3 regions of the Streptomyces sp. NPDC058246 genome follow, and region 1 is predicted to be linked to each of the others. Evidence: riboswitches for the same ligand, from Rfam matches in the RefSeq annotation. Region 1 holds a riboswitch; each other region holds the start of a gene.

Region 1 (7,300 bases):
ATCACGTTACAGAGTTCCAAGGTGGGGATGCGTGCCCCGGCCAGGTGAAAAACTTGCGCTTCATACGCTGATCGGGGGGTCATGACGTTTCCTGCTCCACCCTCATCTCCTCCTCCGCTTCCGGGCGAATCGCGCACCAGGAAGTCGCCCGAGCACTGGACGGCGGTCGCTGCCCTCATCACTGCCGGGACGGGTGCTCTCACCTTTCTTGTGGGCTTCATCGGGCTGCCGGCGGCCGGAATCCACTCGCCGACTGCCGGTTCCGCCACGGTCACAGCCACCGCCACGGTGACGACCACAGCACCCGCTCCGTCCGTCGCCTCCGGCGCGGGCCCCTCGGCGTCCAACGGTTCGCCTTCGGTCCGCTGGTCGGGGCCACTGCTGATCTCGGGGGACTTTGACCTGGACTCCGTTCCTCCGCATGTCCCCCTCCCGACGGAAGGTGACATCATCCTCAACCAGATCAAGGACGGGCACGAGGCCGAGTTCACGGGGCGCGCCGGCATGGCAGTCGTCCCGGAGGGAGAGAGCCCGGACCCTGCGGAGTGCATCCTTCTTGTGCAGACGCAGCCTCAGGCCCACATCGCTGTTCCCGCCGGACGCAGGCTCTGCCTGATCACGAATGAAGGGCGTGCCGCACTCGTCACCGCGACTGCCCTGCACCCGGACGCCGGCACCGTGGGCCTGAACGTCCTGGTCTGGGAGCAAGCCTGAGTGACACCGTAGTCCCGCCCCGCGCCGCCCCGTCTCGTAGGCGTCCGGCGCCAACCCGTCGCCGCCGGTTCCAGAGGGGCTGTCTCTGGGCCGTGTGAGATCAGTCAACGCCGGCCGCGTGCCCATGGCCAGCGATCATGGCGCCTGTCGAATACGTGTCTAGGCAGTCGGTCACTGCCGCCCATCACGTGAGCAGGGGAAAGGCCCCGCCGGCTGGGCCTTCCCTGGGTTGTCCGAGGGGGATCAGCGGCGACGGATGGCGACCAGCAACGGCAGGTGTCCCGACTCGCAGCCCCAGGTCACACGAGTGGATCTGCGACACTGGTACAGCCATGCCTAAGCCCGGAGAACTCACTTTCGTCGCGCCGCGCGGAGCCCAGAAGCCGCCGCGGCATCTTGCCGATCTCACGCCCGCCGAGCGCAAAGAGGCCGTTGCCGCGATCGGTGAGAAGCCGTTTCGCGCCAAGCAGCTCTCGCAGCACTACTTCGCGCGGTACGCGCACGACCCCGCGGAGTGGACGGACATCCCGGCCGCCTCGCGCGGCAAGCTCCAGGAGGCGCTGCTCCCCGAGCTGATGACGGTCGTGCGGCATCTGTCCACCGACCAGGACACCACCCGCAAGACCCTGTGGCGGCTCTTCGACGGCACGCTCGTCGAGTCCGTGCTGATGCGTTACCCGGACCGGGTGACCATGTGCATCAGCTCGCAGGCCGGATGCGGGATGAACTGCCCCTTCTGCGCCACCGGACAGGCGGGGCTCGACCGGAACCTGTCCACCGGTGAGATCGTGCACCAGATCGTGGACGGGATGCGGGCGCTCAGGGACGGCGAGATCCCCGGTGGTGCGGCCCGGCTGAGCAACATCGTCTTCATGGGCATGGGCGAGCCGCTCGCCAACTACAAGCGCGTGGTCGGGGCGATCCGGGCGCTCACCGACCCCGAGCCCGACGGGCTGGGGCTGTCCCAGCGCGGGATCACCGTCTCCACCGTGGGGCTCGTCCCCGCGATCCACCGGTTCTCCGACGAGGGCTTCAAGTGCCGCCTCGCCATCTCGCTGCACGCGCCGGACGACGAACTGCGCGACACCCTCGTACCGGTCAACACACGGTGGAAGGTGCGGGAAGTGCTGGACGCCGGCTGGGAGTACGCCGCCAAGTCCGGCCGTCGGCTCTCCATCGAGTACGCCCTGATCCGGGACATCAACGACCAGGCGTGGCGCGGTGACCGGCTCGGGCGACTGCTCAAGGGCAAGCCGGTGCACGTCAATCTCATCCCGTTGAACCCGACCCCGGGTTCGAAGTGGACCGCGTCGCGGCCCGAGGACGAGAAGGCGTTCGTCGAGGCGATCGCCGCGCACGGGGTGCCGGTGACCGTCCGGGACACCCGCGGTCAGGAGATCGACGGGGCGTGCGGTCAGCTCGCGGCCACCGAGCGGTAACCTGTCCTGCGTACGTACATCTTCATATTCCGACAGGGGAGCGCCACAGCGCTGAGAGTGCGGGAGAGACCGCAGACCCTCTGAACCTTGCCCAGGTCATTCTGGGTAGGAAGTTCGGTCGCCACTCAAGCTGTTGCGCCCTGCCCGGGAACTGTCAGAGGTCCCGGGCAGGGCCGCGTCTCTTCCTGGTCATCCAGGAGGAAAATCAGTGAGCATCACCCATAAGCGGTTCGCGGCCGTGGGCGTCGGCCTGGGCCTGGTCGCGCTGCCAGTACTGTCCGCGTGCGGGTCGTCCGAGAGCAACGGCTCCGGGGACTCCAAGACCATCACGCTCGTCAGCCACGACTCGTGGGCCGTGTCGAAGAGCGTCCTCAAGGACTTCGAGAAGCAGTCCGGCTACAAGGTCAAGGTCCTCAAGGACGGCGACGCAGGGCAGGCCGTCAACAAGGCGATCCTCACCAAGGACAACCCGCAGGGCGACGTCTTCTTCGGCGTCGACAACACCCTGCTGTCCCGCGCCCTCGACAACGGCCTCTTCCAGTCGTACGAGGCCAAGGGTGTCGACCGGATCCTGCCCGAGTACCAGGTCGACCAGGACAAGCACCGCGTCACGCCCATCGACTCCGGCGACATCTGCGTCAACTACGACAAGGCCTACTTCAGCAAGCACAAGCTGACGCCGCCGCAGTCCTTCGACGACCTCACCAAGCCCGCCTACAAGAACCTCCTCGTCACGGAGAACGCCTCCACGTCCTCGCCCGGCCTCGGCTTCCTGCTCGGCACCGCCGCGAAGTACGGCGACGGGGGCGCCTCCGGCTCGAGCGAAGCCGGGAGCGGGGGAGGCTGGCAGGACTACTGGAAGAAGCTCAAGGCCAACGGCGTGAAGGTCGTGGACGGCTGGGAGCAGGCGTACAACGAGGAGTTCTCGGGATCCGCCGGCGGCAAGAAGGCCAAGGCCGACCGGCCGCTCGTCGTCTCGTACGCCTCCTCGCCGCCCGCCGAGGTCATCTACGCCGACCCGAAGCCGGCCACCGCGCCCACCGGTGTCGCGGACGGCACCTGCTTCCGGCAGATCGAGTACGCCGGGCTGCTGAGCAACGCCAAGAACACCAAGGGCGGCAAGGCGCTCCTCGACTTCCTGGTCACCAAGGAGTTCCAGGAGGACATGCCGCTGAACATGTTCGTGTACCCGGTGGTCAAGGGCGCAGCGGTGCCCGCCGAGTTCACCAAGTACGGGCCGCAGGCCAAGGACCCCGAGACCATGGCCCCCGCCGAGATCGCCGACCACCGTGACCAGTGGGTCAAGTCGTGGACCTCGCTCGTACTGAAGTAGCGCCGCGCGGGAGCCGGCGCAGGAGCGCGGCGCGGCTCGGTCTCATGGCCGTGCCCGTCGCGTTCTTCGCCGTCTTCTTCGCCTATCCGGTGGCGGCGATCGTCGGCCGCGGGCTCAAGGTCGACGGGGCCTGGCGGTTCGGGCGGATCGGTGACGTGCTCGCGCAGTCCGACATCCGGCACGTGCTGTGGTTCACCACCTGGCAGGCGCTCGCCTCCACGGCGCTCACGCTGCTGATCGCGCTCCCCGGCGCGTATGTCTTCGCGCGCTTCGATTTCAGGGGCAAGCAGATCCTCCGGGCCCTCGTGACCGTGCCCTTCGTGCTGCCCACCGTCGTCGTCGGTACGGCCTTTCTGGCTCTCGTCGGCCGTGGCGGACTCCTGGACCAGCTGTGGGGCGTACGGCTCGACACAACCGTCTGGGCCATCCTGCTGGCGCATGTCTTCTTCAACTACGCCGTCGTCGTACGGACCGTCGGCGGCCTCTGGTCGCAACTCGACCCGCGGCAGGAGGAGGCCGCGCGGATGCTCGGCGCCTCCCGGTTCGCGGCCTGGCGCAAGGTGACGCTGCCGGCGCTGAGTCCGGCCGTGGCCGCGGCCGCGCTGATGGTCTTCCTCTTCACCTTCACCTCTTTCGGTGTGGTGCAGATCCTCGGCGGCCCGACCTTCTCGACCCTTGAGGTCGAGATCTACCGGCAGACCTCGGAGATCTTCGACCTGGCGACGGCGGCGGTGCTGACGATCATCCAGTTCGTGGCGGTGGGCGCGATCCTCGCCGTGCACGCCCGGACGGTACGCCGCCGGGAGACAGCCCTGCGTCTGGTGGCCCCGGAGACGACCGCGCGCCGACCGCGCGGGGCCGGGCAGCGGACGCTGCTGGCAGGAGTGCTGGCGAGCATCCTCATCCTCCTCGTGCTCCCGCTCGGCGTACTGGTCCAGCGCTCCTTCGTCACCCCCGGCGGCTACGGATTCGCCTACTACAAGGCGCTGACCTCCGCCGACGGCGGGATCTTCCTCGTCGCGCCGATCGAGGCGATCGGCAACTCGCTGGAGTACGCGTTCGCGGCCACCGCCATCGCCGTCCTCATCGGCGGTCTGGCGGCCGCGGCCCTCACCCGCCGCGATACGGGCCGTCTGGTACGAGGATTCGACGCGCTGCTGATGCTGCCGCTCGGCGTCTCCGCGGTGACCGTCGGCTTCGGTTTCCTGATCGCGCTCGACAAGCCCCCGCTGGACCTGCGGGCGTCCTGGATCCTGGTGCCGCTCGCGCAGGCGCTGGTGGGCGCCCCCTTCGTCGTACGGACGATGCTGCCCGTGCTGCGGGCGGTGGACGGCCGGCTGCGGGAGGCGGCGGCCGTGCTCGGGGCGTCGCCGTGGCGGGTGTGGCGCGAGGTCGATCTGCCCATGGTGCGGCGGGCGTTGCTGATCGCGGCCGGGTTCGCCTTCGCCGTGTCGCTGGGCGAGTTCGGGGCGACCGTCTTCATCGCGCGGCCCGACAACCCGACGCTGCCGGTCGCCGTGGCCCGGCTCCTCGGGCGGGCGGGTGACCTCAACTACGGCCAGGCGATGGCCCTTTCGACGATCCTGATGGTGGTGTGCGCGGTGGCGCTGCTGCTCTTGGAGCGGGTACGCACCGACCGGACCGGGGAGTTCTAGATGCTGCTGAGCCTGGAGGGCGCGACCGTACGCTTCGGCGGGCGGCCGGTGCTCGACGCCGTCGACCTCGATGTCGCCGAGCACGAGATCGTCTGCGTGCTCGGGCCGAGCGGCAGCGGCAAGTCGACGCTGCTGCGGGCGGTCGCCGGATTGCAGTCGCTCGACGCGGGCCGTGTGGTACTGGACGGACACGACCAGTCGGGGGTGCCCGCGCACAAGCGGGGCGTCGGACTGATGTTCCAGGACCATCAGCTCTTCCCGCAGCGCGACGTGGGCGGCAATGTCGCCTTCGGGTTGCGGATGCACGGCGCGCCGAAGGCTCAACAGGCCTTGGATGTAAGGGAGTTGCTGGAGCTCGTCGGACTGCCGGGCGCCGAGCGGAGGGCGGTCGCGGAACTCTCCGGCGGCGAGCAGCAGCGGGTCGCGCTGGCCCGCGCGCTGGCGCCCCGTCCGCGCCTGCTGATGCTCGACGAGCCGCTGGGCCAGCTGGACCGCTCGCTGCGCGAACGCCTTGTCGTCGAACTACGCGAGCTCTTCGGCGAGTTGGGCACGACCGTGCTCGCCGTCACGCACGACCAGGGTGAGGCCTTCGCGCTCGCCGACCGGGTCGTGGTGATGCGCGACGGGCGGATCGCTCAGTCCGGTACGCCACTTGAGGTCTGGCAGCGCCCCGCCGACGCGTTCGTGGCCCGCTTCCTCGGCTTCGACAACGTGGTCGAGGCGACGGTGAGCGGCGAGGCAGCGGACACCCCGTGGGGGAAGGTCCCGGTGCCGGAGAACGCCGTCCAGGGGCCGGGCACCCTCCTCGTACGACCCGCCGGCGTACGGCTCGTGGCCCCGGCGGACGGGCTGCGCTGCACCGTCGCCGCACGCACCTTCCGGGGCACCCACGTCGCCGTACAGCTGCAGCCCGAGGACGCGCCCCGGCTCGAAGCGGCGTGCGCGCTGCGGGACGCGCCGGAGCCCGGGGACGAGGTCGGCGTGGAGTTCGACGCAGCCGAAATTGTTGTACTCGGGGAGTCCTCTCCCGCATAAGGTGTGGATCATGACGCTTCTCGGACATGACCGCTACTGCGACGCGATCGAGTTCCAGGTAGGGCAGTTGAGGGATGTGGTGACCTCGGACGCCGCCGATCTGTCCGCCACCGTGCCGACCTGCCCCGACTGGTCCCTCCAGCAGCTCGTGCGGCACACCGGCGGGGCGCTGCGCTGGGCCGAACTCCTCGTCCGGACGCGGGCGAAGGAGAGCATCCCCGAGAAGGAGGTCCCGCTCGGCGAGGGACCACAGGACGAAAGCGACCCGGCCGCCCTGGGCGCCTGGCTCGTGGAGACCGGCGAGATGCTCGTCGGCACGCTGCGCGAGGCCGGCCCCGACGCACAGGTGTGGGGGTGGGCGGGGACCCTCACCTCCGGTTTCTGGGCGCGCCGGATGACGCACGAACTGGCGATCCATCGCGCCGACGCGACGCTGGCCGCCGGGCTGCCGTACGAGGTCGCGCCCGATGTGGCGGCCGACGCGATCGACGAGTGGCTGCAGATCGTCGAGTACGTGCAGCGGACGCGGCCGAACGACGCGGCGGACGAACTGCGCGGACCCGGACGCAGCATCCACCTCCACGCCACCGACACCACCCCCGAGCTGAACGCCGAGTGGGTCGTCGAACTCACCGAGCAGGGCGTCTCCTGGCGCCGCGGCCACGAGAAGGCGACCGTCGCACTGCGCGGCCCGCTCACGGACGTACTCCTCGCCTTCTACCGCCGACTGCCGCTGGACGGCGGCAAGTTGGAGGTCCTGGGGGAGCGGGAGCTGCTGGATTTCTGGCTGGAGCGGGCGTCGTTCGGATAGTCACACGCGATCGGACCGTGCCGGGAGATCGGGCGGCCACAGGCCATCGGGCGGCCACAGGCCATCGGACGGCCGCAAGCCATCGGACGGCCAAGCCGTCTGGCGGCGCAAGCCATCGGAGCGCGACTGGCGGCCGGTCACCGGCAAGCGAATGGCCCGCCCCCTCACTGAGGGGGCGGGCCACACGTTTCGTACGGGGGGGGGTGGGCGTCAGTTGGCCTTCGACGCGCCACGGCGGCGCATGCCGAAGAACACGGCTCCGCCACCGACCACGACGAGCGCACCGGCGATGCCGGCGATCATCGGGGTGTTG
Region 2 (7,300 bases), on a different contig from region 1:
GGGTGACGGATTACGCCGTGGCGGTCTTCAGAGGCCTCTTGCACGGTGGCGTCCGCCGGGGGCCCCTTGCACGGTGGCGGCCGCCAGAGGCCCCTTACACGGTGGCGGCCGCCAGGAGCCTCTTGCACGGTGGCGGCCGCCAGAGGCCCCTTAGACCGTGGCGGTCTTCAGCGGCCTCGCCGGGTCCGCCAGCAGCTCCGGATTCATCGGCGTGCCCGACTCGATGAGCCGGCGCCCCTGGGCCAGATCCCTCGGGCGGCCCACGGCCAGAAGGGCGACCAGGCGGTTCTCGCGGAGCCAGCAGACCGTCCAGGCGGCGCCGGCCGGGTCACCGCGCCAGAGGGTGGTGTCGGCGGTGGCGTGGTGGCCGACGTACTGGACGAAGCGGCCGAACTGCTCGGACCAGAAGTACGGCACCGGATCATAGGCGGCGGGGGCCTCGCCGATGATGTTCGCGGCGACCGTGCGCGGGCCCTGGAGGGCGTTGTCCCAGTGGTGGACCAGCAGGCGGCCCTCGTACCTCCCGGAAGGGAAGGAGGCGCAGTCGCCGACCGCGTAGACGTCGGGTGCGGAGGTACGCAGGTGGTCGTCGGCCACGATCTCGCGCTCGGCGCCGAGGGCGATCCCGGAGCCGGCCAGCCAGGCGGTGGCGGGGCGTGCCCCGATGCCGACGACGACCGCGCCCGCGGGCACCCGGGTGCCGTCGTCGAGCACCACGGCACCCGGTTCGACGCGCTCCACGCGCGCGTGCGTACGCAGCGTGGCCCCGCTGTCCGCGTACCAGGCCGCCATCGGCGCGGCCACCTCGGCGGGCAGCGCCCCGGCGAGCGGGCGGTCGGCGGCCTCGACGACGGTCACCACGCACCCCGCCTCGCGCGCCGCCGTGGCGAACTCCGCGCCGATCCACCCCGCCCCGACGACCACGATGTCGTGCTGCTGGGCGAGGACGGGACGCAGCCGCTCGGCGTCGTCCAGGGTGCGCAGCAGATGGACCCCGGGCACACCCTCAGCGCCCGGCAGCTGGATCGGTTCCGCGCCGGTCGCGATGACCAGGACGTCGTACCGAACGGGCCCGGTGGCGGTATCCAGCTCATGGTCCCCGGGGCGCACGCCGGTGGCCTCGCGACCGAGCTGCAGCTCGATGTCCAGCGCCTCGAAGTCGACGTCGAAGGCGGAGCCCTCGGCCTTGCCGAGCAGCACGGCCTTGGACAGCGGTGGTCGGTCGTACGGCTGGTGGGGTTCCGCGCCGATCAGCGTCACACTGCCGGTAAAGCCCTGTTCGCGCAGGGCGACGGCGGTCTGCACACCAGCCATGCCCGCACCCACCACGACGACCCGCCGTGCCGTACGCCCCTGCGACTGCGCCTGCGTCTGCTCGCTCACCTGATCACCATAGACAACTGACAATTCGTCAGTCAGCGGACGTGCTCAGTGACCTGTTCCACACTGCCCGTCCGCGCTTCCGCCTCCGCGACTCCCACTTCCTCGACCACGCTCGTCCCGCTGCCCGTCCGCGACTCCCACTCCCAGGTCTCCTCCAGGCGTACGCGCCCGTCGGGCAGCTCCACGACGAGGGACGCGCAGTGCCCCGACGACGTGCTGCCGTCGTGCTTGAGCTGTACGTAGCGGAAGTCGAGGCGGTCACCCTCACGGCTACCCACGAGGTACCCGCGTACGACATCGCCGCCCGCGTACTCGGCCCAGATCTCGCCGTTCTTCTCGTGGTAGGTGAACCTGGTGCGCGTGCCCACCTGACCTGGCGCCTGGTCGGCGATCGGGGCGAGGACGAGGCCGTCGAGCGAGCGGGGCATGGCGGGAGGCTCCCTTACTGAGACGGGTCGCGGCGGGCTAGGGTGGCCAACGTAAAGCACTCGCGGGAGCCCGGACGCACCGGGCTGAGAGGGAGGCTGGGACGGCCTCCGACCGTACGAACCTGATCCGGGTCATGCCGGCGAAGGGAGGGGCTGGACGCCCATGTCGCCTACGCGTACATCAGACACACGCACATCGGACACACGTACATCAGACGTCCTCGTCGTCGGGGGCGGAATCATCGGTCTCGTGACGGCCTGGCGGGCCGCGCAGCGCGGGTTCACGATCGCCCTCGTGGATCCCGGACCCGGCGGCGGAGCGGCCCAGGTCGCGGCCGGCATGCTCGCCGCCGTCACCGAACTGCACTACGGCGAGCAGACCCTGCTGGGCCTCAACCTCGCCTCCGCGCGCCGCTATCCGGACTTCGCCGCCGAGCTCACCGGGGCGACGGGGCAGGACCTCGGCTACCGCCAGTGCGGCACCCTGGCCGTGGCGCTGGACTCCGACGACCGCGCCCATCTGCGTGAACTGCACACCCTGCAACGCGAGTCGGGGCTCGACTCGGAGTGGCTGAGCGGTCGCGAGTGCCGCCGCCTGGAGCCGATGCTGGCGCCCGGCGTACGCGGCGGGCTGCGGGTCGACGGCGACCACCAGATCGATCCGCGCCGGCTCGCCAGGGCCCTGGTCACGGCGTGCGAGCGGGCCGGAGTGGTGTTCCACCGGACGTGGGCGGAGCGCCTCGCCGTCGTACGGGACCGGGCCGCCGGAGTGGTCACCACGGACGGCACCGAACTGACCGCCGGCCAGGTGGTACTCGCCGGGGGCAGCCTCAGCGGGCGTCTCCAGGGCGTCCCCGACGACGTCCTGCCGCCGGTGCGTCCGGTGAAGGGGCAGGTACTGCGGCTGACCGTGCCGCAGCGGTACGCGCCCTTCCTGAGCCGCACCGTCCGTGCCGTGGTGCGCGGCAGCCAGGTCTATCTGGTGCCGCGCGAGAACGGCGAACTCGTCGTCGGCGCGACCAGCGAGGAACTGGGCTGGGACACCACGGTGACCGCGGGCGGCGTGTACGAGCTGCTGCGCGACGCCCACGAGCTGGTTCCCGGGATCACCGAGCTGCCGCTCACCGAGACCCGCGCCGGACTGCGCCCGGGGTCCCCCGACAACGCGCCGCTGCTGGGCCCGACCTCACTGGACGGCCTTCTGCTGGCCACCGGGCACTATCGCAACGGCGTCCTGCTCACACCCGTCACCGGTGATGTCATGGCGCACGTCCTGACCACGGGTGAACTCCCCGACGAGGCCCGCCCCTTCACCCCCCGGCGTTTCCGCGCCGCCGCCCTCACGGAGCAGCCCGCATGAACATCTTCGTCAACGGAGAGCGGCAGCTGATCGCCGCGGGGACCGCTCTCGACACGCTCGTCGCGACCCTCACCGCCGCGCCGTCCGGTGTGGCCGCCGCGCTGAACGAAACCGTCGTCCCGCGCACGCGGTGGTCGTCCACCTCCCTCTCCGAGGGAGACCGCGTCGAAGTCCTCACCGCCGTCCAAGGAGGCTGAACCCATGGCCGACGATCCCTTTGTCCTCGGTGGTACGTCCTTCTCGTCCCGGCTGATCATGGGTACGGGCGGTGCGCCCAGCCTCGACGTCCTGGAACGCTCGCTCGTCGCCTCCGGTACGGAACTGACGACGGTCGCGATGCGGCGCGTGAACGCCTCCGTGCACGGGTCGGTCCTTTCCGTGCTCGACCGGCTCGGTATCCGGGTGCTGCCGAACACGGCGGGGTGCTTCACGGCGGGCGAGGCCGTGCTGACCGCCCGTCTCGCGCGCGAAGCGCTGGGCACCGAGATGGTGAAACTGGAGGTCATCGCCGACGAGCGGACGCTGCTGCCCGATCCGATCGAGCTGCTCGACGCCGCGGAGACGCTGGTCGACGAGGGGTTCACCGTGCTGCCGTACACGAACGACGACCCCGTTCTCGCGCGAAAGCTCGAAGACGTGGGCTGCGCCGCGATCATGCCGCTGGGGTCGCCGATCGGGTCCGGGCTCGGGATCCGCAACCCGCACAACTTCCAGTTGATCGTGGAGCACGCGCGCGTGCCGGTGATTCTGGACGCCGGGGCCGGTACCGCGTCCGACGCGGCGCTCGCGATGGAGTTGGGGTGTGCGGGTGTGATGCTCGCCTCAGCGGTGACGCGGGCGCAGGAGCCGGTGCTGATGGCGGAGGCCATGAGGCACGCGGTGGACGCAGGGCGGCTCGCCCGGCGGGCGGGGCGGATCCCTCGGCGGCACTTCGCCGAGGCGTCGTCTCCTGCGGAGGGTCTGGCGCGGCTGGATCCCGAGCGGCCCGCCTTCTAGGCGCCCGGCGTCTTCTGGACACCCGGCGTCCCGGGGAGTTCTCCCGCCCGCGCACCGCCCGTTTCCAGTGGGATGGGAAGTGCGGGTCTCCCGTGGGCGGGACTCGCCGTCGGCGGCTGCGGGATGCTTCACGGATTCCCGGGACCGAGAGTTCGGCGATTCCCGCGTTCCAGGGCTCGGGATCCCCGCGTTTCGGGGACTCAGGACCCCCGGGCTCCGGCGCTCGGTGGCCCCCGGGTTCCGGGGTCGGGAGGACGTGCGTGCGAAGTCTGGGTTCCGGGCGGGCGGGATGCGTCACAGGTCGGCTGCAGTCGCGCCCCGGTATCGGCCGAATGGGGCGCGTGACAGTGGCGGCTCGTACACTCACCTGCGTGGATACGACCCTTCAGGACCCGCTCGTCGGGCACGTGCTCGACGGCCGCTATCGCGTCGACGCACGGATCGCGGTCGGCGGGATGGCCACGGTCTACAGGGCCCTGGACACCCGCCTGGACCGCGTACTCGCCCTCAAGGTGATGCACCCGGCGCTGGCCGCCGACGGCTCGTTCGTCGAGCGCTTCATCCGCGAGGCCAAGTCGGTGGCCCGGCTCGCCCACCCCAATGTGGTGCAGGTCTTCGACCAGGGGACGGACGGGTCGTACGTCTATCTGGCCATGGAGTACATCGCCGGGTGCACCCTGCGCGACGTGCTGCGCGACCGCGGCGCCCTGCAGCCGCGGGCCGCGCTCGACATCCTGGAGCCGGTGCTCGCCGCGCTCGGCGCCGCGCACCGCGCCGGGTTCGTGCACCGCGACATGAAGCCGGAGAACGTCCTCATAGGGGACGACGGCCGGGTCAAGGTCGCCGACTTCGGTCTCGTACGGGCCGTGGACACGGTCACGAACACCACCGGCGCCGTCCTCGGCACCGTCTCGTATCTCGCCCCCGAGCAGATCGAGCACGGCACGGCCGACACCCGCGTCGACGTCTACGCGTGCGGGGTCGTCCTCTACGAGATGCTCACCGGAGCCAAGCCGCACTCCGGGGACTCCCCCGCTCAGGTGCTGTACCAGCACCTCAACGCCGACGTACCGGCGCCGTCCGCCGCCGTACCGGGGCTGCCGTACGCGCTCGACGAGCTGGTAGCCACCGCGACCGCCCGCAACCCCGAGGTGCGCCCGCACGACGCGGTGGCGCTGCTCGGCCTGGTGCTGGAGGCGCGCGCCGGGCTCACCACGGAACAGCTCGACGCCGTACCGCCGGGGGCCCTCGCCACGGGCCACGACAACGGCGAGGACCGTACGAGCGTGATCCCCCGCTCGCTGTCCATGCAGCGCCCGCTGCCGGTGAACGATGACTACGAGGACGGCAACGCCGGGCTCGACCGGACCAGCCGGTTCGAGCGGACCAGCCAGTTCGCGTCCGGGCCGGCCGCTCCTTCCCGGCGCGCCGCGCGGCCCCGGCGCGGAATGCTGCTGGTCATCGCCGCCGTCGTGCTGGTGCTCGGCCTCGGCGCCGGCGTCTGGTACATCAACTCCGGCCAGTTCACCACGGTCCCGCCGATCCTTACGAAGACCAAGACCGAGGCCAAGGACCGGCTGGCGTCGGCCGGGCTCGAGGTCGGTCAGATCAAGCACGCGTACAGCGACACCGTGAAGCGCGGCACCGTCATCAGCACCGACCCGAAGATCGGCGCCCGGATCCGTGACCACGATTCCGTGACGCTGACCATCTCCGACGGCCCGGAGACGGTGAAGGTGCCCGACCTGAAGGGCTTCGCGCTGTTCAAGGCGAGGGACGTGCTGAAGGGCGACGGACTCGCCGCGGGCATGGTCACCCGGCAGTTCAGCGAGGACGTCCCCAAGGACTTTGTGATCAGCACGGATCCGGTCGCGGGCACGGAGCGGCACGCCGGTTCGGCCATCGCGCTGGTCGTCAGCAAGGGCAGCCCGGTGGAGGTGCCGGACGTCACCGGCGCGTCCGTGGACGACGCAAAGGCGGAGCTCCAGGACTCGGGTCTGAAGGTGAAGATCTCCTCGGAGCAGGTCACTTCGGAGTTCGACAAGGGCGAGGTCGCCAAGCAGTCGCCGGGGGGCGGGCGCGAGGTCGCCGCGGGTGACACAGTGACACTGACGATCTCCAAGGGCCCCGAGATGGTCCAGGTCCCGGACGTCGTGGGCGACACCGTGGACGACGCGAAGCAGAAGCTGGAGGCCGCCGGGTTCAAGGTCAACGAGGACCGCGGTCTGCTCGGGCTCTTCGGGGACCACGTCAAGAGCCAGTCCGTGGACGGCGGCCAGACGGCACCCAAGGGATCGATGATCACCGTCGAGATCCGCTGAGCCGTCCTGAGGTCCGCCGACGGAACCCCCGGAAGCACATGACACCCTGAAGAGCGTGACCAGCAAGCAGCTCCGCAACCCCGTCGGCGGCCATGTCCCGGTGGCCGGCGGCCTCAACTCCGTCGGCCTGACCTACGCCCGCGACCTGAAGGCCGAGACCGTCCAGGTCTTCGTGGCCAACCCGCGCGGCTGGGCGACGCCCGCCGGAAACCCGAAACAGGACGAGGAGTTCCGCGCGGCCTGCGCCGCGGAGTCGATCCCCGCGTACGTCCATGCCCCGTACCTGATCAACTTCGGCTCGCACACCGAGGCGACGGTCGAGAAGTCGGTGGAGTCGCTGCGGCACTCACTGCGGCGAGGTCGGGAGATCGGCGCCCTGGGGGTGGTCGTGCACACCGGGAGCGCCACCGGTGGCCGGGAGCGGGCGGTTGCCCTGAAGCAGGTCCGCGCGCACCTGCTTCCGCTGCTGGACGAGCTCACCCACGACGACGACCCGTTCCTGCTGCTGGAGTCGACGGCGGGCCAGGGCGCCTCCCTCTGCTCCCGCACCTGGGACTTCGGGCCGTACTTCGAGGCACTCGACGCCCACCCCAAGCTGGGCGTCTGTCTCGACACCTGCCACATCTTCGCGGCCGGCCACGACCTGACCGGACCGAGCGGGATGCACCAGACCCTCGATCTGCTGGTCGACACCGTCGGCGAGGGCCGGCTCAAGCTGATCCACGCCAATGACTCCAAGGATGTGGTGGGCGCCCACAAGGACCGCCACGAGAACATCGGCTCCGGCCACATCGGCGAGGACCCGTTCCGCG
Region 3 (7,300 bases), on a different contig from region 1:
GAGGGAAGTTTCCGGCGAGGCCGTCTGCGAGCGGTGACGGGCGGTTAAAGTCCGGAATTCGACGCGGGGTCGATCCCCCGCGGGCAGCGCACAGCTCCCTCCCGTGTTCCCCGCACGGGCGGTCCCCCTCGCGCTTCGGGAGTGCCCCTTGGCCACGGTTGACACCGCACCCGCAGATCCACACACTCCGCCCGTCCAGCGATCGGGCGCGCCCGCGGGGTCATGTGGGCCGCCCACCCAGCCGCGCGCCACGCCCGGGGAGACCCGCACTCCGCGTCCTTCACGGGCGACGACAGAGGCTGTGCGCACTCCGCCGGTGGCGGCCGCGCCCCTGGAGCCGCACCCCACGACCCTGATCGGCTCCGTGCAGCGGGCGATGCGCCTCCTGGAGGCCGTCGCTTCGCGCGAGCACGGCGCACCGGCCAAGCAGCTGGCCCGCGAGGCCGGACTGGCCCTTCCGACGGCGTACCACCTGCTGCGCACCCTGGTTCACGAGGGTTATCTGCGCCGTGACAAAGGGCTGTTCTTCCTCGGTGAGGCCGCCGAGCGGCTGAGCAGCAGCGGAGCACAGCAGAAACGTCGCAGCACGGTGAGCGACGCGCTCGCGCACTGGAGCGATTCGATCGGCGTACCCGTGTACTACGCGATCTACCGCGACGGCGAGATCGAAGTCATGTGCGTCGCCGACACCCCGGGGAATCCCGCGGTCGAGGAGTGGGCCGACTTCCGGGAGACCGGGCACGCCCACGCGATCGGCCAGTGCCTCCTGTCCCAGTTGGACGAGAAGGCCCGCCGGGACCACCTCGACCGCTACCCGGTGCAGTCGATCACTCCGTACACGGTGCGTGACAACGACAGTCTGCTGCGCCGCCTGGACCGGACGGGACGGATGGAGCCCGTGGTCGAGCGCCAGGAGTACGCGCTGGGCACCGTCTGTGCCGCGATCCCCATCACGGCGGGCACTACGGCCCGGACAATCGCCATTTCCCTGCCCTCCCATCAGGCCGACCGGCTGCTGCCCGCCGCACGGCAGTTGCAGAGCGAAATCGGCAGGCTGCTGGGGACACTCGCCATCTCTATCAGTATCTGAAAACTCACTCCTTGTGATCTGTTGTGTACGTTGAGCAAGATTCCAGCAGTGTCAGGGGGCCGATTCCTGGCCAGTCGACGGCAAACGACGGGGTAGGCGATGCGCGAGTCGGTACAGGCAGAGGTCATGATGAGCTTCCTCGTGTCGAAGGAGCTGTCCTTCCGCATTCCGGTGGAGCTGCGCTACGAGACCTGTGATCCGTACGCCGTGCGGCTGACCTTCCATTTGCCCGGCGACGCGCCGGTGACCTGGGCATTCGGGCGGGAGTTGCTGATCGACGGGGTGGGCCGGCCGTGCGGTGACGGCGATGTGCACATCGCGCCCGCCGATCCGGAGTCCTTCGGCGACGTGCTGATCCGGCTTCAGGTGGGCGGCGACCACGCGCTGTTCCGGTCCGGGGCGGCGCCGCTGGTGGCGTTCCTCGACCGTACGGACAAGCTGGTGCCGCTGGGGCAGGAGCGCTCCCTCGCCGACTTCGACGCGCACCTCGACGAGGCGCTGGACCGCATCCTCGCGGAGGAACAGAGCGCGGGCTGACGCACCGCTGGATCCCCCAAGTGGAGTAACGCTTCCTCACAAGGGGTACGGGCAGCGGATGGTTTCAGCGCTTGCGGCGGCGGCCCTTCCCGCCGCGCGCCGGCGCCCTGCCCCCTGTGAGCTCCGCAGAGGGCGCGGTCGCCGGGCGGTCCGCGGAGACCACCAGGGCGGCCAGCGCGGTGGTCACCGGCACCGAGGCGACCAGACCGATCGAGCCGACCAGGGTGCGTACGATCTCCTCGGCGACCAGCTCGCTGTTGGCGACCGTGCCCACGCTGCTCTGCGCGATCGAGAAGAGCAGCAGGAGCGGCAGCGCGGCACCCGCGTACGCCAGCACAAGGGTGTTGACGACCGACGCGATGTGATCGCGGCCGATGCGGATGCCCGCGCGGTACAAGCCGCGCCAGCCCATGGTGGGATTCGCCTCGTGCAGCTCCCAGACCGCGGACGTCTGGGTCACCGTCACATCGTCGAGCACACCGAGCGAACCGATGATGATGCCCGCGAGCAGCAGACCGCTCATGTCGATGGACGGATACAGGCCGTGGATCAGGCCGGTGTTGTCGTCGGTGTTGCCGGTCAGCGACGCCCAGTCGATGAACAGGGAACCGAGCACGCCGATCAGGATGAGCGAGAGCAGCGTGCCGATCACCGCCACCGACGTGCGGGCCGAGAGGCCGTGGCACATGTAGAGCGCGATCAGCATGATGGCGCTGGACCCGACAATCGCCACGATCAGCGGATTCGAGCCCTGCAGGACCGCGGGCAGGATGAAGAAGCTCAGGATAAGGAAGCTGATGGCCAGCGCGATCAGCGCCATGACGCCGCGCATCCGGCCCACGACCACGACCGCCAGGGCGAAGATTGCGGCGAGAAGTGCCAGGGGGACCTTGCGGTTCACGTCGGTGACCGAGTACTGCAAGTCCTTGGGCGCGGAGGGTTCGTACGCGACCACGACCTTCTCACCTTGGTGCAACTGCCGAGACTGGTCGGGCTGGACGATCTCGGTGAACGTACGGCCCTTGTCCTTACCGGTGTCGATCCGGACCGTCGCCTTCTTGCAGTCGCCCGTCGCCTGCTGCTGAGCGGAGGAGCCCTCGGCGGTGGAGGTGTCGCCCGTCGGGGTCTCCCCCGAGGCGTTCACGGACTTGCAGTCCACCGTGTCGACCTTGGTGACCGTCGCCTGCTGTGTCTGCCGGTCGAACCCGACACCGGTGCGCTCGTGTGAGGGGGCACCGCCGGGCCAGAGCACCACGAGACCCACGACGACCGCCGCGGTGAAGGGGATCAGCACCGCCGCGATCACCTTGCGCAGGTGCTTGGAAACGGGCGCGGCGGGCCCATGGCTGTGACTGTGCGAGTGGCCGTGCCCGCCACCCGGTCCATGCCCGTGTCCGTCGCCGGAGCCCTGTCCATGGCTGTCACCCGAGCCGGGCCCGCGCGGCGGCTCGGACGGCGGAAACGGGGGCTGCTGCGTTGTGGTCACCGACCGATCATCGCAAGAACGAGGGGGGCCCTCTGTTCACCGCGCCAGATATGACGCTAGCGTGGAGGCACCTTTGCACACGCGGGAGCTCGGAGCACCGGGCTGAGAGGGCGCTGACCTTCGTCTAAGCGATGTTTCACATGAAACATCGGCGGGCGGAAGCCGCTGCGTCGACCGCCGAACCTGTTACCGGGTAATGCCGGCGTAGGGAGTAGGTCTCATGACCAACAAGGACGTACGCACGCCTGCCTCCAGCCAGACGGACGGGGCGCTCGCTCCGGACGACAACGGTGGGGCGGCAGCCTCGACCGTGAACGGCGAGGCCGGGAAGTCCATCGGCTGGCACAAGGCGTATGTCGGGGGTTCGCGCCCCGATCTACGGGTGCCGGTCCGTCAGGTGCACCTCACCAACGGGCAGTCCGTCACGCTGTACGACACCTCCGGCCCGTACACCGATCCGACCGTCGACACCGACGTACGCAGGGGTCTGGCGCCGCTGCGCGAGAACTGGATCATCGCCCGCGGCGACACGGAGGAGTACGCGGGCCGCCCGGTCCGCCCCGAGGACGACGGGGTCAAGCACACCTCACCACGCGGGGGCCTCAGGAACCTCGACGCGGTCTTCCCGGGGCGGCCGCGCCAGCCGCGCCGAGGCCGGGCCGGAGAGGCGGTCACACAGCTCGCGTACGCCCGGCGCGGTGAGATCACGCCCGAGATGGAGTTCGTGGCGGTCCGCGAGAACGTCGATCCCGAAGTCGTACGCGAGGAGATCGCCGCCGGTCGCGCGGTACTGCCCGCGAACGTCAACCACCCGGAGATCGAGCCGATGATCATCGGCAAGCGATTCCTGGTGAAGGTCAACGCCAATATCGGCAACTCCGCGGTCACCTCCTCCATCGAGGAGGAGGTCGAGAAGATGACCTGGGCGACCCGCTGGGGCGCCGACACGGTCATGGACCTGTCCACCGGCCGCAACATCCACACCACCCGCGAGTGGGTGCTGCGCAACTCCCCCGTCCCCATCGGCACGGTGCCGCTCTACCAGGCGCTGGAGAAGGTGGACGGCCGCGCCGAGGAGCTGACCTGGGAGATCTACAAGGACACGGTCATCGAGCAGGCCGAGCAGGGCGTGGACTACATGACGGTCCACGCGGGCGTACGTCTGCCGTACGTACCGCTCACCGCGAACCGCAAGACCGGCATCGTCTCGCGCGGCGGCTCGATCATGGCGGCGTGGTGCCTGGCGCACCACAAGGAGTCGTTCCTGTACGAGAACTTCGAGGAGCTCTGCGAGATCCTCGCCGCGTACGACGTCACCTACTCGCTCGGCGACGGGCTGCGGCCCGGGTCGATCGCGGACGCCAACGACGCGGCGCAGTTCGCGGAGTTGAGGACGCTCGGGGAACTCAACACGATCGCGAAGCGTTTCAATGTTCAGACCATGATCGAGGGCCCGGGACATGTCCCGATGCACAAGATCAAGGAGAACATCGACCTTCAGCAGGAGATCTGTGATGAAGCTCCGTTCTATACGCTCGGCCCGCTGACGACAGACGTCGCGCCGGCGTACGACCACATCACCTCCGGCATCGGTGCCGCGATGATCGCCTGGTGGGGCACGGCCATGCTCTGCTATGTCACGCCCAAGGAGCACTTGGGCCTGCCCAACCGTGACGACGTCAAGACCGGCGTCATCACCTACAAGATCGCCGCCCACGCAGCCGACCTCGCCAAGGGGCACCCAGGTGCGCAGGAGTGGGACGACGCGCTGTCCGACGCCCGTTTCGAGTTCCGGTGGGAGGACCAGTTCAACCTGGCCCTCGACCCGGACACGGCACGGGAGTTCCACGACGAGACCTTGCCGGCCGAGCCCGCCAAGACGGCCCACTTCTGCTCCATGTGCGGACCGAAGTTCTGCTCGATGAAGATCTCGCAGGACATCCGGCGGGAGCACGGCGGCTCACAGACGGAGATCGAGGAGGGCATGGCGCAGAAGTCCAAGGAGTTCGCGGCAGCGGGCAACCGGGTCTATCTGCCTCTGGCGGACTGAGCCGGGCCGACTGAGGCGCCTGCACGTGGTGTGCGGTGTCGGAGCCGTCCGGTAGGCACATCGGAGCTGTCCGGTGCGCTTGCTGTACGTGGGGCGGCTCCGGGACCGGCTGCTGTCCGCGTTGCCGGCTGGGCTGAGAGGCCAGGGCGGGCCAGGCCGGGCCAGGCTGCCGGGCCGCGCTCGCCCGTGCCGGGGGAGCGTTCGATGCGCCGTGCCGGGGGAGCGTACGGGCGTACGCGGCCCCCTGGTTCGGGTCCTTGGGCCCGCGCCCCGTCGGCGCGGGCCCCGGATTCCTCCGCACATCCGGGCGTCACCCGGAGGTGGGCCACCCGGTCGGCCCGGGTATCACTCCGGCTGATGTTCCGGGCCTCCGAAGTCCGGGCTTGTGAAGTCCGGGCTGGAGAAGCTCGGCCGCGGGCCGGCTGCGGGCCCGCCGTCGGGGCTGCTGAACCCCGGCCGGTTGTAGCCGAGGTGCGGCATGCGGCTGGTCGGGGCAGGTGTCGCACGGCCCAGTGCCGGGGAGCCCGGGTCGGCGAGGGCCTCCCGGAGGAACGGCAGGATGCCGCGCTCCAACAGGGCCTCGCACCAGGCTTCTCTGGCCCGCGCGACCTGGTCGCTCAGCTCGCCGCGCGCTCCGGCCTGGAGCGAGGACGCGCCGTTGCGCAGGGCGGTCAGCAGCAGGCCGACCGCGGCGACCAGGATCGCGGCCGCCGTGACCGCGCCGAAGACCCATCCTGTGGTCAGGAGAGTCTTGGCGAACGCCGGCTCGGGGTCGAGCATTTTGAGGATGTACCCCACGAGCAGGAAGATCGCCGCGGCTGTTCCGGCGAGTACGGGGGCGAGCACCGCGACGACGGCGATGGCGCCGGCCCCGGCGGTCTCGGACACCTCCCCCACCGTGGCGGCGAGCCCCAGCGCGGCCGCACCCGGCTCCGTGGAACCGGACTCCTCGCTCACGACCGGGATGGACGGCGCGGGATGGCGCAGTTCTTCGCGGACCTTCACATAGTGCTGGTACTCGGTCGCCGCGGCCGCCGTGATGAGCGCGGTGGCGTTGAGCGCCATGGTGCGCAGTTGTTCGGGGTTGAGCCGCTGGCCGACAGCGGCGAGTTCCGGGCGGTGTGGTGCGGAGCGCAGCGCCTCATCGAGGATCCGCTCGTATTCCTGGCGGTCCTCGTTCAGCAGGTGCTGCGGAACGCTGTTCATGTGCATCCCCCGATGCTCCGTAGGGCTGGTGGCTCGCACGCTGACGAGCCGTCGGGCAGAAACGGAGGGGAGCCTGCTACGGATAAGCCGATGGTAGAGCGGTGACGGCACGCCGTGACAGGGGGTTTCCAGAATTTGCCCCCTGGCCGACGCAGTCTCTCGGGGGACGCCTGCCCGGTGAACGCTCAGCTATCCAGGGGCAATTGCTGGACCAGTAGCTTTCCGGCCATGGTCACGCCGCCGTCCATCGCGATGGCGAGCCCGTCGGCGTACAGATGTGGTCCCTCGACCAGGGGGCCCGCGGCGTCCTCGCCGTCCTCCGAGCCGACCTCGCCCAGGAGGTACGGAATGGGGCTGTGACCATGCACGATGCGCGTGCCGCCGTACGCGCTCAGCAGGTCGCGCACGGCCTGGGCGCCCCCGTCGTCGCGGAACGCGAAGCGCTTGGTGAACTTCCGGAAGAGATCCCAGCACTCGTCCGCGTCGTTGCGGGTGAGGGTTTCCCGGACGGTGTCGTTGACGTCTTCGATGGATCCGCCGTACTCGAGGTAGGCGGTGGTGTCGGAGTGCACCAGGAGGTATCCGTCGACCTGCTCCATGGCGTCCAGGCGGGCCATCCACTGCAGGTGGTGGTCCTGGAGGCGGTCCATGTCGGTCTTCTGGCCGCCGTTGAGCAGCCAGGCCGCCTGGAAGGTGGCGGTGCCCGCGCCGGAGTTGACGGGGGTGTCGCCGAACCGCTTGGCGCCGAGCAGCAGCAGCTCGTGGTTGCCCATGAGCGCTTTGCAGTAGCCGCCGGCAGCGGCTGCCTCGGCGGACAGCCGCATCACGAGGTCGATCACGCCGATGCCGTCCGGACCGCGGTCGGTGAAGTCGCCGAGGAACCACAGGCGCGCGGTCCCGGCGGACCAGTTGCCCGCGGAGTCGATGAGGC

Evidence for each region. Region 1 has a riboswitch for thiamine pyrophosphate ahead of ACFVXA_RS20730 (thiamine ABC transporter substrate binding subunit). Riboswitches for the same ligand answer to the same signal wherever they lie in the genome.
Region 2: it holds a riboswitch for thiamine pyrophosphate, as region 1 does, so the genes downstream of both, thiO (glycine oxidase ThiO) here and ACFVXA_RS20730 (thiamine ABC transporter substrate binding subunit) in region 1, are expected to answer to the same signal.
Region 3: it holds a riboswitch for thiamine pyrophosphate, as region 1 does, so the genes downstream of both, thiC (phosphomethylpyrimidine synthase ThiC) here and ACFVXA_RS20730 (thiamine ABC transporter substrate binding subunit) in region 1, are expected to answer to the same signal.

The regions. Positions count from the first base shown of each region.
Region 1 covers NZ_JBHVWZ010000013.1:128,597-135,896, reverse strand. Annotated here, with positions in the region: gene ACFVXA_RS20740 (hypothetical protein) at 289-714, shown strand; gene rlmN (23S rRNA (adenine(2503)-C(2))-methyltransferase RlmN) at 1,047-2,153, shown strand; TPP riboswitch at 2,178-2,283, shown strand; gene ACFVXA_RS20730 (thiamine ABC transporter substrate binding subunit) at 2,362-3,486, shown strand; gene ACFVXA_RS20725 (ABC transporter permease) at 3,462-5,141, shown strand; gene ACFVXA_RS20720 (ABC transporter ATP-binding protein) at 5,142-6,176, shown strand; gene ACFVXA_RS20715 (maleylpyruvate isomerase family mycothiol-dependent enzyme) at 6,187-6,987, shown strand; gene ACFVXA_RS20710 (LAETG motif-containing sortase-dependent surface protein) at 7,198-7,300, opposite strand, start outside.
Region 2 covers NZ_JBHVWZ010000007.1:83,877-91,176, reverse strand. Annotated here, with positions in the region: gene ACFVXA_RS12935 (NAD(P)/FAD-dependent oxidoreductase) at 151-1,383, opposite strand; gene ACFVXA_RS12930 (hypothetical protein) at 1,416-1,811, opposite strand; TPP riboswitch at 1,864-1,977, shown strand; gene thiO (glycine oxidase ThiO) at 1,975-3,171, shown strand; gene thiS (sulfur carrier protein ThiS) at 3,168-3,368, shown strand; gene ACFVXA_RS12915 (thiazole synthase) at 3,373-4,167, shown strand; gene pknB (Stk1 family PASTA domain-containing Ser/Thr kinase) at 4,539-6,488, shown strand; gene ACFVXA_RS12905 (deoxyribonuclease IV) at 6,544-7,300, shown strand, end outside.
Region 3 covers NZ_JBHVWZ010000009.1:110,794-118,093, forward strand. Annotated here, with positions in the region: gene ACFVXA_RS16020 (IclR family transcriptional regulator) at 302-1,090, shown strand; gene ACFVXA_RS16025 (SsgA family sporulation/cell division regulator) at 1,190-1,627, shown strand; gene ACFVXA_RS16030 (YibE/F family protein) at 1,692-3,113, opposite strand; TPP riboswitch at 3,185-3,341, shown strand; gene thiC (phosphomethylpyrimidine synthase ThiC) at 3,334-5,163, shown strand; gene ACFVXA_RS16040 (hypothetical protein) at 5,509-6,375, opposite strand; gene ACFVXA_RS16045 (metallophosphoesterase) at 6,555-7,300, opposite strand, start outside.